Linked DNA regions of Psychroserpens ponticola. The protein of the gene in region 2 interacts with the protein of the main gene of each other region in a pairwise test. Links are inferred from orthologs where the notes say so. Each region holds a gene or a part of one and is shown on either strand. Other genes may lie near its edges.

Region 1 (6,423 bases), 2.5 Mb from region 2 along the record:
TACAACTATTTTTACATGATTTCTAAATAAAATTTCTTACTAGCAACAACAGCTAAGGAAGGCTTAAGCGATAAATTTGTTACTTATATGAAACGTTGGCCAGACTTTGTAGTTGACTAATATAATTTCTATACGTAGAACTACCTATTGACATTACTACAATTATTTTCTAAATTAGATTAACTATTGTTCTTAGTCATATTTGATAAACATTACGCATTAATATTATAACATCTTTCCCTAATCCCTTATCAAAGGCATCGTACTACAACGCAATAAACCTTCTTGTTTTGCTATTTCAGCATAAGGAACTTCTTCAACTGTAAATCCGTTGTCACGAAGCCACGAATTTAATCGCGTAAAATTGCGTTCAGAAATAATCACCTCTTCAGATATTGAAAAGATATTACTATTCATATTGTACATTTCATCTTTGGTGATTTCAAAAACATTTTCTTTTCCGAAGAAATCAACTAACCATTGGTATTCACTTTCAACTAAAAATCCATTTTTATGAATAATGGCTTTATCTTTTCCGATAGGTTGAAAACAGCAATCTAAATGCAAAGCATTGTCTTTCGGTTCTGTATTTGATTTACGCAACTCAAAGGATTTCACTGTTTTATGAGGAAACAACTCTTGTAAGGCAATCACAGCGTCCATATTAGTACGAGCAGTAATATAATCGGCATAATCGTCACCAGAATACGTACCAATAAAAACATAATCATTCCATGGCATTACATCACCACCTTCAACATGACATTCTTCAGGCAACACAATACGGTTTTCTTTTGGTACATCTTGCCAAATATATTTGGTTGCTTCTACTTCTCGCTCACGATCTGGTAAAATATTAGCGATAATAATTTTATCTTCTATTACAAACGAAATGTCTCTAGCAAAAATTTGATTGTAATCTTTGATGATTTCTGGTCGATATACTTTTACATCATACTTTTTTAAAACATCAGCAACTGCTTCCATTTCTTTAATCATATCAGCTTCTTTTGGATATGTTCCAGCTTTGATATGTTGCACTGATTTTGGGTCGTAAGCATCTTCAATTTTAGGTGTTGGACCATTACTTTCGGCTGTACCTAATATAACGGCTCTAAGACGAGACGTTTCGTTTTGTATGTGTAGTTTCATATATTACAAATATAAAAAAAGCTCCATAATTACTTATGAAGCTTATTAATCTTTATATTAAAAGACTTATCTATTTGAAATGTCTTTAAATGGTCTGTACGTTTCACCTGTATATAACTGACGTGGACGACCAATTGGTTCTTTACGCATACGCATTTCTCTCCATTGTGAAATCCAACCAGGCAAGCGTCCTAAAGCGAACATTACTGTAAACATTTCCGTAGGTATTCCCATGCCTCTATAAATGATTCCTGAGTAGAAATCTACGTTTGGATATAACTTTCTATCCACGAAATATTGATCTTCTAAAGCTTCTTTTTCTAAACCTTTAGCAATATCAAGAATAGGGTCTTCTACTCCTAAGTCTGATAATACTTCATCAGCAGCAACTTTAATTATCTTAGCTCTTGGATCAAAGTTTTTATAGACTCTATGTCCGAAGCCCATTAAACGGAAAGGATCCTCTTTATCTTTAGCTTTCGCCATATATTTCTTCGTATCACCTCCATCTTCTTTAATAGCTTCAAGCATTTCTAAAACTGCTTGATTTGCTCCACCATGCAATGGTCCCCAAAGTGCAGAGATTCCAGCAGATAATGAAACAAATAATCCAGCATGTGATGACCCTGTAATTCTTACAGTAGATGTTGAACAGTTTTGCTCGTGATCTGCATGAAGAATTAATAATTTATCTAAAGCATTTACTAAAATTGGGTTTTGCTCATAATCTTGATCTGGACGTTTAAACATCATTTGTAAAATATTCTCTACATATCCTAAAGATGAACTTCCATAGTCTAATGGCATTCCATGTTTTTTACGCATTGTCCATGCTACAAGAATTGGAAATTTTCCTAGAATTCTAACGATAGCATTGTACATTTCTTCTTCAGAATTCACATCTACTGACGTTGGATTAAATGCCGTTAGCGCACTAGTGAGTGATGCTAAAACACCCATTGGATGTGCCGATTTAGGAAATGCATCTAATATTTTCTTGATATCATCATCAACAACAGCGTGTTTTTTGATATCTGAATGAAATTGATCCAATTCATCTTGAGTTGGCAACTCACCAAAGATTAACAAATAGGCTACTTCTAGAAAATCTGCTTTTTCAGCTAATTCCTCGATAGAGTATCCTCTATATCTTAAGATTCCTTTTTCTCCATCTAAAAAAGTAATAGCACTTTCACAACTTCCTGTATTTTTATATCCAGGATCAATAGTAATAACTCCTCCAGTAGCACCTCTTAAAGTTTTTACATCTATCGCAACTTCATTTTCTGTACCTACAACTATAGGAAATTCATATTTTTTACCATTAATTTCTAATGTAGCTTTATCTGACATTTGTTGATGTTTTATATATTAATTTAAGTCTTGTAAAATTACAAAATATCTAAGGATTTATAAAGTCTATTTATAATGGTTTTAACAATTATGATATTCATAAAACAGATAGCAAAATAAAAGTATACTAGCGATGGTCAAAATTATGTTTTACAAATTGACTTCTTGATTTTTAGGAGTTAAATGGTATTTTTGTTTCTAAATACGATTCATATGTTACGCTTTTTATTTGTATTATTTTTTATAACGTCTATTGCTAATGCTCAAGTTATAAATGTAGAAACCCTTCGAAAACCTACAGATTCGACAAAATGGACTGGAGCTACAAGTTTAAATTTATCCTTGATTAAGAATACCAATGATATTTTCAAAATTGAGAATAAAGCACACATTCAGTATAAAGATTCAAGTAATTTATGGTTGTTTGTTAATGATATCAATCTCCAAAAAATTGAAGGCAATTCTTTAGTTAATAGAGGCACACAACATTTAAGATACAACAGAAAACTCACAAAGAGCATAAAATGGGAAGTCTTTACCCAAGCTCAGTACGATGCGGTTTCTAATATAGATCTACGGTTTTTATTAGGAACTGGTCCACGTTTTAAACTAAGCGAAAACGACAAGTATAAGTTTTACTTGGGCACATTAATAATGTATGAACATGAAAAAGCTTCAGATGAAATAACAGATCGACTTCAAGAAGATATTAGAGGAAGTATCTATCTATCGTTTAGTTTATATCCTACGGAAACATTAAGCATCATTAGCACGAGCTACTTTCAGCCTAAAATTGATGCTTTAAAAGATCATAGATTATCAAGTAATACCTCTGTACTACTTAAAATCTTTGATGACTTAGCTTTTAAAACTACATTTAATTATTTCTTTGATGCATTTCCTGTGAGTTCTTCGATTCCGAAGACTCAATATGAATTGACTAATGGCTTGCTATACACGTTCTAAACTATCAGTCTTTAATTATTTTTTTAGTGGACTTTCCTTTAACCGAAGTAATTTCTAGGAAGTAGACTCCTTTAGAAACGCTTGATATATTGAGCATATTTGTTTCAGAGACATTAAAACCTTCAACCTTTCGTCCCTGAATATCATATAGAATTATATCATCAATTTTATAAGTTGAATTGATAAAAAGTTGTCCATTTGTTGGATTTGGATACACAGAAACAGAATTCTTTAGTCCAAATTCATCAACTGATAAGGCATCAAAAGTTGTGGTTGCAATGTTGGTTTCAATAGGATAGTTATAATCGAAATAAATATCTGCTTTATTTGAAACTGAATCACCAATAGATAACGAATTCAAAGTTTTAATTTTAAATACGACATTTCCTCTTCCTTCAGGTTCTAGGTTAATATTATCAAAAACAAACTCAATACGATTATCAGTTATTCTTGTCATCATTTCATGAGAAGCGTGCATAACTCGCAACGTATTCATATCAAACTTAGTCTCATCAATATCATCTTTAACAACTACAAAGGTTGCAGCAGCTGTACCTGTATTTTCAAAATTGATAGTGTAATGCAGGTAGTCTCCTATTTTATCTGGCGAAACAATATCACCTTCTAAACAAGTAATATCGTTAGGATCATAAGAACCAATAACTTCTTGTTCGAAGCTAAACTCATTATCATCTGGTGTTTCATCACTACCAATAGGATTTATGGTTGCCAAAAAGTCTAATTGATCATCAATATTAACAGCTGGTTTTTCAATAAGATGTATTAATATACAAAAGGTTGCGTCTAAAAACAAAAAAACCTACACGAATCAACGGATAGGTTTTATAATCTCTATTTGAAAAATTCTTACTTCACTTTAAACGCATTCATTTTAGGAAAGTAAGCCACGTCTTGTAGTTCTTCTTCAATACGTAATAACTGATTGTATTTTGCCATACGATCACTACGAGAAGCAGAACCTGTTTTAATTTGTCCAGTATTTAAAGCAACTGCTAAATCTGCAATGGTATTATCTTCCGTTTCACCAGAACGATGTGACATTACTGATGTATAACCAGCATTATGTGCCATGTTTACTGCTGAAATTGTTTCAGTCAACGTTCCAATTTGATTCACTTTAATTAAAATAGAATTTGCGATGCCATTTTCAATGCCACGTGATAAACGCTCTACATTAGTAACGAATAAATCATCACCTACTAATTGTACTTTATCTCCAATTTTTTCAGTTAAATATTTCCAACCATCCCAATCGTTTTCATCCATACCATCTTCAATAGATAGAATAGGATACTTTTCAGAAAGTTCAGCTAAATAATCGGCTTGTTCTTTGCTAGTTCTTACAACTCCAGAATCACCTTCAAAAAGTGTGTAATCATATTTACCATCTTTATAGAACTCTGCAGCAGCACAATCTAAAGCAATCATCACATCATCACCTAATTTGTAACCAGCATTTGCAACCGCTTTAGCAATCGTTTCTAAAGCATCTTCAGTTCCTCCTTCTAGGTTTGGTGCAAAACCACCTTCATCACCAACAGCTGTACTTAAACCTCTATCGTGTAATACTTTTTTAAGGTTATGGAAAATTTCAGTTCCCATTTGCATAGCGTGTGTGAAATTTTTCGCTTTTACAGGCATTACCATGAATTCTTGAAATGCAATTGGTGCATCACTATGAGAACCACCATTAATGATATTCATCATTGGTACTGGCAATGTATTTGCGGAAACGCCTCCAACATATCTATATAATGGCATTCCTAATTCGCTAGCAGCAGCTTTTGCAGCAGCCAAAGACACACCTAAAATAGCGTTAGCTCCCAATTTTGACTTGTTAGCTGTTCCGTCTAAATCAATCATTAACTGATCGATTCTATTTTGATCAAATACTGACTCTCCTAATAATTCTTGAGAGATGATTGAATTTACATTATGTACAGCTTTAGTAACACCTTTTCCCATATATGCATCTCCACCATCTCGAAGCTCAACTGCTTCATGTTCTCCAGTAGAAGCTCCAGAAGGCACAGCTGCTCTTCCCATAACTCCATTTTCAGTAATTACATCAACTTCAACGGTTGGATTTCCTCTTGAATCTAAAATTTGTCTTGCATGAATATTAATTATAATGCTCATTTTCTTTTGATTTTTATGTTTAGAATGTATTACAAATTTACGAAATAGTTGACCTAAAACTGATTTGACTCTTCAGAATTACATTATATCTCAACTATAATGTTTTCGTAAAATAAAAAAAGCAACAAATTTATAGTTTCGTTGCCTTTTTAATATTAATTATTTTTAATATTCTGAATAAACTCATCAAACAAATAGGTCGAATCGTTTGGTCCAGGACTTGCTTCTGGGTGATATTGTACTGAAAAGCAATTTTTATGTTTCAATTTAATTCCTGCCACAGTATGATCATTTAAATGTACATGAGTGATTTCAATATTTGGATTTGCCTCAGTTTCTTCTCTATTGATTGCGAAACCATGATTTTGAGAAGTAATTTCACCTTTTGTCGTTACTAAATTCTTCACAGGATGATTGATTCCTCTATGACCATTGTGCATTTTATAGGTTGAAATTCCGTTAGCCAAAGCTATTACTTGATGTCCTAAGCAAATTCCAAATAACGGTAAATCTCGTTTAATAATTTCTTTAGCTACTGTTTGAGCTTCTACTAAAGGTTCTGGATCTCCAGGCCCATTAGATAAGAAATAACCATCTGGTTTAAACGCTTCTAAATCTTCAAACTTTGAATTATAAGGAAACACTTTAATATACGCATCTCGCTTAGCAAGGTTACGAAGGATGTTCTTTTTAATTCCGATATCTAGTGCAGCAATTTTATGCGTTGCATTTTCATCTCCAAAATAATAAGGTTCTTTAGTTGAAACTTGCGACGCTAATTCTAGGCCTTCC
Region 2 (10,216 bases):
TCAGGCATTAGGTTATGCTGGAGATTTAACGATTAATGGTAAACGAGACGATATTATTATAACTAGGGAAGTTGATGGTTCAAGACAGATTACTCATGTAGATTTGACAAATACAGAATTTATGAATTCTGAGTTTTATTATTTAAAACCCAACGATATCATCATTGTAAATCCGAATAAATCAAAGGTTACAAGTTCTGGATATATAGGGAATATTGGAATTCTTCTCTCTGTTACATCTGTACTTTTAAGTTCAATTATTTTATTATCTAGGTAGAATGGACATACAACCAAATAACAACGCTGCATTTACTATTTTAGAAGATGATAATGCAAATTTAAAGCAAGAATTTAATAAATATCTAAGACAATGGCCTTGGTTTGTTTTTGCTTTAATTATAGCTTTAGCTAGTGCTTATTTATACGTAAGATATGCTCCTAGGATATATGAAACTAGTGCTAAAATTAAAATTTTAGACGAGTCTGAAGGTTTAGAATTGCCTACTTCAGCATTCATTTTTAAGCGTAAAAATATAAACTTAGAAAATGAAATGGAAATTATTAGATCTTATCAGCTTCTTGAAAAAGTGGCAAAAAGATTAAAACTAAATACTGTATTTTTTGAAGAAGGTACAATTCAAACCGCACAAATAGCAGAATTACCTTTTGAATACCAACAATTAGTTGAACCTGAAAGTATAGAAAAAGTTAGTTCTTATGCTATAGAAATTGAAAAGGAAACAATTAAAATTACAGATTTAAAAACCAACCAAGTATATAACAGATCTCATGTAACAGAAGTCGAAACAGACAGCCTTTTACCATTCTCGGTAGCTGTTAATAACCAACTATCCTATGATGAGAGTGCTGGAAAACGCTATACCGTATATTTAGGACCACTTAAAAAAGCAACTTTAGCACTCAGAGCTCAGCTTTCTGTAGAATCAGTTGGTGACGTAAGTGATTTACTTAAATTGACTATCAGAGGCGAAAGTAGGTTACGTTCAGAACGAATATTGAATACACTTTTACAGGTTTTTAATAATGATGGAATAAAAGATAGACAATTGGTTTCTCAACGGACTTTAGATTTTATCGATGACAGATTTATTTATCTGGCAGAGGAATTAGACTCTATTGAAGTAGATCGTAAGGAATTTAAACAGCGTAACAATTTAATTGACTTAAGTACTGATGCAGAATTAGGCTTACAGCTAAGATCTAGGTCAGACGATAAGGTATTTGAAATTGAGAGTCAAATTGCATTAGTTGAAGTCCTTAAGAACTCAATAGTTACAGACGAAGAAGGAAAACTCATACCTGAAGATGTTGGACTCCAAAACAGAAATGTTAATTCATTAATTGGAGAATATAATCAGGCCGTACTTGATAAGGATAAACTTATTAGTAGTGGAGGTGGAGGTATAAATAATCCTACAGTTCAATTAACAAAAGCTAGAATAAAAGATTTAACATCTAATATTACAAAATCTCTTGAATCCTACTACAAGCAATTAGAGTTGTCGCAATCACAATTAAGAAGTAGAAATAGAGAGTTGTCGGGTACGGTTGCACAAATCCCTAAAAAGGAGAAACTGTTGAGAGCTATTGAGCGTCAACAAACAATTAAAGAAAGTTTATATCTTTTATTATTACAAAAGCGTGAAGAAGCAGCTATTAATTTAGCAATTACAGAGCCTTCAATTAAAGTGGTTGATTTTGCATTGTCATCATCTGCGCCTAAAACGCCAAAACCAAATGTTATTTATGCTGCATCAATTTTAGGCGGTTTTCTAGTGCCATTTGGAGTCCTATTTATAATTTTCATGTTTGATACTAAAATCCATGAAAAGGATGATATTGTAAAATTGAATAATAAAATACCAATTATAGCAGAGATACCAGATATAAATAAAAAAGAAAAAACGCTTTTTGAAGATCCTAATGATAGATCTGTATTAGCCGAATCTTTCAGAATTTTAAGTTCTAATGTTAATTATTTAATTCCATTAACCGATAGTGATGATGGGAAAGTAATTTATTGTACCTCAACTATTAAGGGTGAAGGGAAGACTTTTATTAGTATCAATTTATCTTTAGCACTTTCTAGTATGAATAAAAAAGTGTTATTAATAGGAGCAGATTTACGTAATCCTCAAATTCATACCCACACAAAATTTGATAAAAATACAGTAGGATTGTCTGATTATTTGAATGATAAATCTATTGATTGGCAATCAAACCTTGTGAAAGGATTTGATAATCATCCAAATCATGATATCTTACTTTCAGGAAATATCCCTCCGAATCCAACCAGTTTATTAACCAATTGGAGATATGAAGATTTAATAAATCAAGCCAAAAAAATATATGATTATGTTATTGTAGATACAGCTCCAACTATTCTAGTTACTGATACAATGCTTATCTCTAAATTTGCAGATGTAACCGTTTATATTGCAAGAGCTAATTTTACTGATAAAAAGATTTTAACGTTCTCTGATGATTTATTCAAAACGGGTAAATTAAATAATATGGCGTTTGTAATTAATGGTGTAGGAGCTAGTAAATCTTATGGTTATGGCTATAACTATGGCTATGGCTATGGCTATGGTAGTAAAGAGCAAACTTAACTGTTTGCTAAAGCTTTTAAATCTTTAATTGTTTCTGTTTGGTTTTTACTTTTAAAAACATAGCTACCTGCAACTAATATGTCTGCACCTGCTTCAATAAGCTGCTTTGCATTTTTATTAGTGACACCTCCATCAATTTCAATTTTGGTTGTAGCTCCATTTTTGTTAATCATTTTTTTTAATTGATTAACTTTTGAATATGTGTTTTCAATAAAACTCTGACCGCCAAATCCTGGGTTTACACTCATTAAACATATCAAATCTATATTTTGGATTATATCTTCTAATAACGCAATAGGAGTATGTGGATTTAATGCAACACCAGCTTTCATACCTTCAGCTTTAATTGCTTGTATAGTTCTATGAAGATGAGGACATGCTTCATAATGTACTGTAAGATTATCTGCTCCAAGATTGGCAAATGTTTTGATATATCTATCTGGATCTACAATCATTAAATGTACATCTACTGGTTTTATTGTATGTGTGGTAATTGCTTTTAAAACTGGCATTCCAAAAGAAATATTGGGTACAAATACACCATCCATAATATCAATGTGAAACCAATCTGCTTCACTGTCGTTTATCATTTCAATATCGCGTTGTAAATTAGCAAAATCGGCTGCTAAAATTGAAGGTGCTATAAGTTTTGAAGACATAAGTTGTTTTTTGCAAAAATAGTACAAAAAAACAAACCCACGGTAATCAGCCGTGGGTTCTTTCATCAATCAAAAAACGAACAGTTATTTTGTAACTGTTTGTTACTGTTATTAGGTCGTGAAAAAATATAATTACTAACCTAAATATGTTTTTAATATTTTACTTCTGGACGTGTGTTTTAATCTTCTAATCGCTTTTTCTTTAATTTGACGTACACGTTCTCGTGTCAAATCAAATGTTTCACCTATTTCTTCTAATGTCATTGGGTGTTGATTTCCAAGGCCAAAATATAGTCGTATTACATCAGCTTCTCGAGGTGTTAGAGTTTCTAAGGCTCTTTCAATTTCGGTTCGTAAAGATTCATGTAATAAATCTCTATCTGGATTTGGTGATTCACTACTTCGTAATACATCATAAAGGTTTGAATCCTCACCTTGAACTAAAGGAGCATCCATTGAGACATGACGACCAGAGTTTTTTAATGACTCTTTGACATCATTTATAGTCATATCTAACTCTTTTGCAATTTCTTCAGCACTTGGTGGACGTTCATGACTTTGCTCTAAAAAAGCAAATGTTTTATTTATTTTATTAATAGAACCAATTTTGTTTAAAGGTAAGCGAACAATACGAGATTGTTCAGCTAATGCTTGTAATATTGATTGACGTATCCACCAAACAGCGTAAGATATGAATTTAAATCCACGTGTTTCATCAAATCGTTGTGCAGCTTTAATTAAACCTAAGTTTCCTTCATTAATTAGATCTGGCAAAGTTAAACCTTGATTCTGATATTGTTTTGCTACAGAAACAACAAAACGTAAGTTTGCTTTAGTTAATTTTTCTAAAGCTATTTGATCACCTGCTTTGATTCTTTGAGCTAATTCTACCTCTTCATCTGCTGTAATTAAATCAACCTTTCCAATCTCTTGTAAATACTTGTCTAAGGAGGCCGTTTCTCTATTGGTAACCTGTTTTGTGATTTTTAGCTGTCTCATCTAAATGTCTTCTTTAATTTGGGTAAATGTATTTTACTATATAGTTATACGTAACAAGCGTTAAAAATGTTACAAGTATATTGAATTAATTTATATTTTGATTAAACTTTTGTTGTGTAAATTAATGTCATCAAGCATTTCATTTGTGAATTTGTAATGTCCTTTAGTCGTAATAAGTTTGAAATGATGTGATTTTAAGGCAGTAAAAGCGTTTAAAAATAGCCATTTAGATTTTAATAATTTTGGTTTTTCACTTTTTAGACTTATATCAAAATAGTGTTTGCTACCGTTTTTATCTGCAACAATATCTGGTGTAATAATTATATCACTCCCTTTTTTTGTAAATGATTTTGGAGTTTCATAACCTTCAGTATCAGCTTTGATGTTTTCGAAACCATGGTGCTCTAAATAATCTACTGAGTCTTTTAAAATATCTTGATATTTTTCTTTGTCTTCATGTATCATAACTCGTAATATAGTGAAAACTAAGGCGTTTTCCAATTTGATGACTATTATATAGTGATTGAATAAGTTTGAAAACTCTTCAATACTAGATTTTATTTAGAATTGTTTTTAATATCTCATTCTTTATAAGAATATCTTAGCGAAGCAGATCTAATGACTATTGAGTGAAAAACTCTCTGGTTTCTCTACTAAAATATTTTCTAAAATTGAAAAATTGAAACTCATTATAAGTTGTAATATTGTCATCGTTATTAATATTAGTTATTCACTATTACCATTGCCAAAACTAGTATTAAATAATTCTATTGTGTTTGGAGTAATTTGATTAACTACTGAAATTTGAGAAATTCCATCTGGTAAAATGTTTGCGAAAGTTTCATTTGTATGTTCAAATTCATACTTTGTAAAGGAACTTTCTGTAGGATTAATTATAAACTCTTCTATATACTCCGCTAATTCATTTACAGCATTGTAATTAAATAGTTTTCTCTTATTTAATACCGTCTCTGTACTCTGATCTTCTATTGTTAGTGTATGCGTTATCAAAACTTTTTTTGGTGCTTGTAGAAAATCTTAACCCTTCAGCTCTAATTATCTTGTTATTCATAACAACATAATTTATTGAGTCAATAACAGTGTTTGAATTATCATTCTGCGCATCATAAAACTTAATGATGAAGTTGCTAAATTGAATTGAGGATTGATTATCTTCTTCATTTGCACTATCCTCTGGAGAACAAGAATAAACTGATTAAAATAAGATTATTAGAATAAATATTTTTTTCACAATAAATAAAAAGGTCTTTTCCAAAAACATGAAAAAGACCTTAGGTAATATATTTTAAAAAGCTAATTATTAATCGTCTTTTTTATCTTCTCTAGGTTTGCGATCATCACGACGGTTATCGCGTCCGCGATTGTCTCTACCTCTGTTATCGCGTCCACCAGAACGTTTATCATCTCTTGGTGGTCTTGCTACATAACCTTCAGGTTTTGGTAAAATTGCTTTACGAGATACTTTTTCTTTACGTGTTCTAGAATCTACACCAAAATACTTTACATCAAAAACGTCTCCCATGTTTACAACATCAGACACATTTTCTGTGCGTTCCCAAGCTAATTCACTTACGTGTAATAAAACTTCATTACCAGGAGCGTCCATATACTCAACAACAGCACCAAAATCTAACATTTTGATTACTTTTACTTCGTAAACGCTACCAACTGTTGGTTTAAACAATATAGCATCTATTCTAGCCATAACTGCATCAATACCAGTTTTACCAACACCCAAAATTTCTACAATACCTTCTTCAGTTACAGGATCTTCGTTAATTACGATAGTTGTCTCAGTTTCTTTTTGCATTTCCTGAATTACTTTTCCACCAGGACCTATTAATGCTCCGATAAATTCGTTAGGAACTCGTCTAGTTACCATTGTAGGCGCATGATCTTTCACATCTGCATTTGGTGTAGCAATTGTATCAGTCAGTTTCTCTAAGATATGTAAACGACCATTACGAGCTTGTTGAAGTGCATTCACTAAAATCTCGTATGATAATCCTTTTACTTTAATATCCATTTGACAAGCTGTAATACCATCTGCAGTACCAGTTACTTTAAAATCCATATCACCAAGATGATCTTCATCACCTAAAATATCAGATAATACAGCATACTTTCCAGAATCTGCATCAGAAATTAATCCCATTGCAATACCAGAAACAGGTTTTGTCATTTGTACACCAGCATCCATAAGTGCCATTGTCCCAGAACAAACAGTTGCCATAGAAGACGAACCGTTAGATTCTAATACTTCAGATACAACTCTAACAGTGTAAGGGCAATCTGCAGGAATCATTCCCTTTAATGCACGTTGCGCTAAGTTACCATGTCCTACTTCTCTACGAGATGTTCCACGAATAGGTCTAGCTTCTCCTGTACAAAAAGGAGGGAAGTTATAATGTAAATAGAAACGTTCTTCACCTTCTTGTGATGGCATATCTATTTGATTTGCATCTCTTGATGTTCCTAAAGTTACTGTAGCCAATGCTTGAGTTTCTCCACGAGTAAAAATTGAAGAACCATGTGTTGATGGTAAATAATCTACTTCACACCAGATTGGTCTAATTTCATCAGTTTTTCTACCATCTAAACGTAAACCTTCATCTAAGGTTAAATTTCTAATGGCAGCTTTTTCAGCTTTACGGTAATAATCAGAAACTAAACCTCCGTAATCTGCTAATTCTTCTTCAGAAAACGTCGCTTTAATATCTTCTTTTATTTGTTGAAAAGCAGCACTTCTTTCATGCTTTGAAGATCCAGCTTTTGCAATAGCATATACTTTGTCATATGCCATGTCATGTACTTTCTTCTCTAAATCTTTGTCTTCTCTTTCTGGTTCATATTCACGAACGTCTTTCTTTCCGAATGCTTCTGCTAATCTTACTTGAGCAGCACATTGTACTTTAATTGCTTCGTGAGCAAATTTAATAGCATCTGCCATTTCTTCTTCAGAAATCTCATCCATTTCACCTTCTACCATCATTACTGAATCAGCAGAAGCACCAATCATCATATCGATATCAGATTCTTCTAATTGAGCAAATGTTGGGTTGATAATGAATTCACCATTGATACGACCAACTCTAGCCTCAGATATTGCACATTCAAACGGGAAATCTGATAATTGAATTGCAGCAGAAGCAGCTAAACCTGCCATAGCATCTGGCATAACTTCAGGGTCATGAGACATTAATTGAATCATCACCTGTGTTTCAGAATGGTAATCTTTTGGGAATAACGGACGTAAAACTCTGTCTACTAAACGCATTGTTAATACTTCACCATCACTTGGTCTTGCTTCTCTTTTGAAGAAACCACCTGGATATCGTCCTGCAGCAGCAAATTTTTCTCTGTAATCTACAGTTAAAGGAAGGAAATTAACGTCCTTTTGTTCGTAATTGGAAACAACAGTACATAATAACATACATTTTCCAGATTGCACCACAACGCTACCATGAGCTTGTTTTGCTAATTTTCCGGTTTCGATAGAAATTTCTCTACCATCACCAAGGTCAATGACCTCTCTAAATACTTTTGGAATCATAAATTTTTTAATTCTAGTTTTGAATATTTTAAACATATCAAAACAATGTTAAACAATGGTCGTTGTGTTGTAGTTGTTGTTGTGAGACGTGATGTCTTGACCAATGAAAAACTATAATTAGCTTCTTATTTACGAATGTTATACTCTTTCGTAAGAGTTATTGTATAAAAAAAGAGGCACGAAGCCTCTTTAATTTTATTTTCTTAATCCTAACTCTTTAACTATTGCACGATATCTTAAAACATCTTTCTTAGTTAAGTAATCAAGTAGGCTTCTTCTTTTTCCTACTAACATTACTAATGAACGCTCAGTGTTATAATCTTTACGATTGTTTTTTAAGTGCTCAGTTAAATGTTCAATTCTTTGTGTAAATAATGCAATCTGTCCTTCCGCAGAACCAGTATCTTTTGCGTTTTTACCGTGTTTCTTAAAGAGTTTCTCTTTTTCTTTTTTGTCTAAATACATGCTAATATTATTGTAAATGATTTTTATGTACGTTGAAAGTCAATCTTTCAAGCTGCAAATATAGTAATTTTTAATGATTTACAAATATTTTGGCACTACTGTTTTTTATACAATATTTAAAAGTAAATTTATGTTCTACTGAATGATGATTTGATGAGTTTCAATGACTCCTTCATAATTAAGAACCAAGGTATAGACACCTGAAGCTAAACTGCTAACGTTTATAGTTGTTAAAGTTGCTATTGCATTTGCCTCATACACCATCCAACCAGAACTTGTGAATAGTTTTATAACTAGTCCTTCGCCGTATTGTAATAGGCCTGCTGATTGGTTTGCTAATTTTACATTTAAAACGGTGTCAGCTGGAACAGGATAGATAACAAAATTATTGCTAGTAATACTACCTTCTGCATCTATTTTGTTGCATTTTTTAGTGCAATGCTTTATGTCGAAATTTATTGTTTTCCAACGTGACCATCCGCAATTGTTTCTCATTCTTACTTTAAATTGTATTTTGCCATTACATTGAGGACTAATAATTGCAAACTCATTATTAGATACAGACCAAGTAAAATTTGTGGAAACTTGTTGCCACTCAACTTCAGAGACTTCATTGTTTGAAGGTTGCATATTAAGTTTGATGGCTATATCATCACAACTGTTAAATGTAGCTATTGGGTCTGAAAGTCCAGTTTTGATTTTATTAATTTTTTCTACGGAAAGGACATCAGGTACTCCAATAAAGATGTTTTTACTAAAGCTTCTCCCATCTTCTATGGTTGCAATAATATGTCCATTACCATTACTTAATGCTTTTACAGTAATACTCTGATTATTGTTGTCTATTTCTAATATTTCAAGATTGAGAGAAGCAAACCAGGTTGGTTGTGAAGGTAATTTACAAGTTCCAAAATAAAATGTTCTTACTTCATCTAAGCAAAAGGCACTATCTCCATGTAAATCGGTATTATCTAAAGGATAGTATGGCGTTTGTTCATTGCCTGCTAATTCTTCAAATAGCCATTGTGCACTTTCTTTTGTGAAGCTTGTATGTTGCGTATTTTCATCATGGCCAAAATAACTATCAAAATAAGTCTCATCACTACAAATTAAATTATAATCTAGCGAATTCAACCAGCTTTGATCTGGATTTTTATGTGCTATAGCTGAAAATGAAGGAATAAAAGAGTGATTAGGTCTGAAATCACGTAGTTCAAATTCACTGTCTCCTAAAGAGCTAGATAACCAGTATATAATATTGTCTCCTGGGAATTCCCAAAAGCTTCCTCCTGCACCATCAATTGGTGATGTTCCTAGTATTGACGTTGCGATATCATTTTGCGCATTGAAATATCCACCTGGTACAATATCCATATTATCTCTTGAATTAATATTAGGAGATTTAAGTTTGAAATCCCTAAAACCTGCTTTAAATCTAGCAACTCTTTTGTAACCAGAGCCAAAAGAAGGCATGAAGTGACTTTCTAGACTCGCTATATGCACCTTAAAGTTAATTGAGCCAAAAGGCCATGGCAAATCAATATCTACCCTTTGGAATCCTCTAATATTAAGTACTTTTTCACTATTGTAGCCTATTGTTTTTCCTTTCAAAGAACCATTTATTAGTGCTATTTTACGTAAGTTTTGAGGATAACCATGTGAATTTGGTAAGCCATTATCTTCTAAATTATTATAATATGTTCTATAAAATAGTGAACCATCATCATTAGAATATCCTTGTGATGCTACTTTACCATTAAGATTATTTTCGTTTATGGAGTGAAGACTTGGTACATTTCTATGGAATTCAATTAATTGTTGTTTGGCAGCGACACTTCCTAATTGATTCATGTAAAAGTCATTAGCCGAATCACTATCGCCAATGG

Evidence for each region.
Region 1: the proteins of rpe (region 2) and eno interact in binary tests that used the Escherichia coli proteins (3 or more experiments, as listed by UniProt). The link is inferred for Psychroserpens ponticola from one-to-one orthologs.

The regions. Positions count from the first base shown.
Region 1 is NZ_CP116221.1:573,939-580,361, reverse strand. Bases 3,486-6,423 are described here. They hold eno (phosphopyruvate hydratase), read right to left. Parts: upstream 5,632-6,423; coding sequence 4,339-5,631; downstream 3,486-4,338. Other genes in these bases: carA (glutamine-hydrolyzing carbamoyl-phosphate synthase small subunit), read right to left, coding at 5,787-6,423; MUN68_RS02520 (T9SS type A sorting domain-containing protein), read right to left, coding at 3,486-4,285. In the rest of the region: MUN68_RS02535 (dimethylarginine dimethylaminohydrolase family protein), read right to left, coding at 241-1,152; MUN68_RS02530 (citrate synthase), read right to left, coding at 1,219-2,505; MUN68_RS02525 (DUF481 domain-containing protein), read left to right, coding at 2,719-3,471; more of MUN68_RS02520, read right to left, coding at 3,476-3,485. UniProt on the Escherichia coli protein: Catalyzes the reversible conversion of 2-phosphoglycerate (2-PG) into phosphoenolpyruvate (PEP). It is essential for the degradation of carbohydrates via glycolysis.
Region 2 is NZ_CP116221.1:3,089,520-3,099,735, reverse strand. The notes cover bases 1,462-4,433. They hold rpe (ribulose-phosphate 3-epimerase), read right to left. Parts: upstream 3,293-4,433; coding sequence 2,630-3,292; downstream 1,462-2,629. Other genes in these bases: MUN68_RS13720 (hypothetical protein), read right to left, coding at 4,382-4,433; MUN68_RS13725 (sigma-70 family RNA polymerase sigma factor), read right to left, coding at 3,428-4,291; MUN68_RS13735 (GumC family protein), read left to right, coding at 1,462-2,633. Outside these bases: MUN68_RS13740 (polysaccharide biosynthesis/export family protein), read left to right, coding at 1-277; more of MUN68_RS13735, read left to right, coding at 279-1,461; more of MUN68_RS13720, read right to left, coding at 4,434-4,756; MUN68_RS13715 (hypothetical protein), read right to left, coding at 5,018-5,302; MUN68_RS13710 (polyribonucleotide nucleotidyltransferase), read right to left, coding at 5,613-7,865; rpsO (30S ribosomal protein S15), read right to left, coding at 8,061-8,330; MUN68_RS13700 (T9SS type A sorting domain-containing protein), read right to left, coding at 8,466-10,216. UniProt on the Escherichia coli protein: Catalyzes the reversible epimerization of D-ribulose 5-phosphate to D-xylulose 5-phosphate.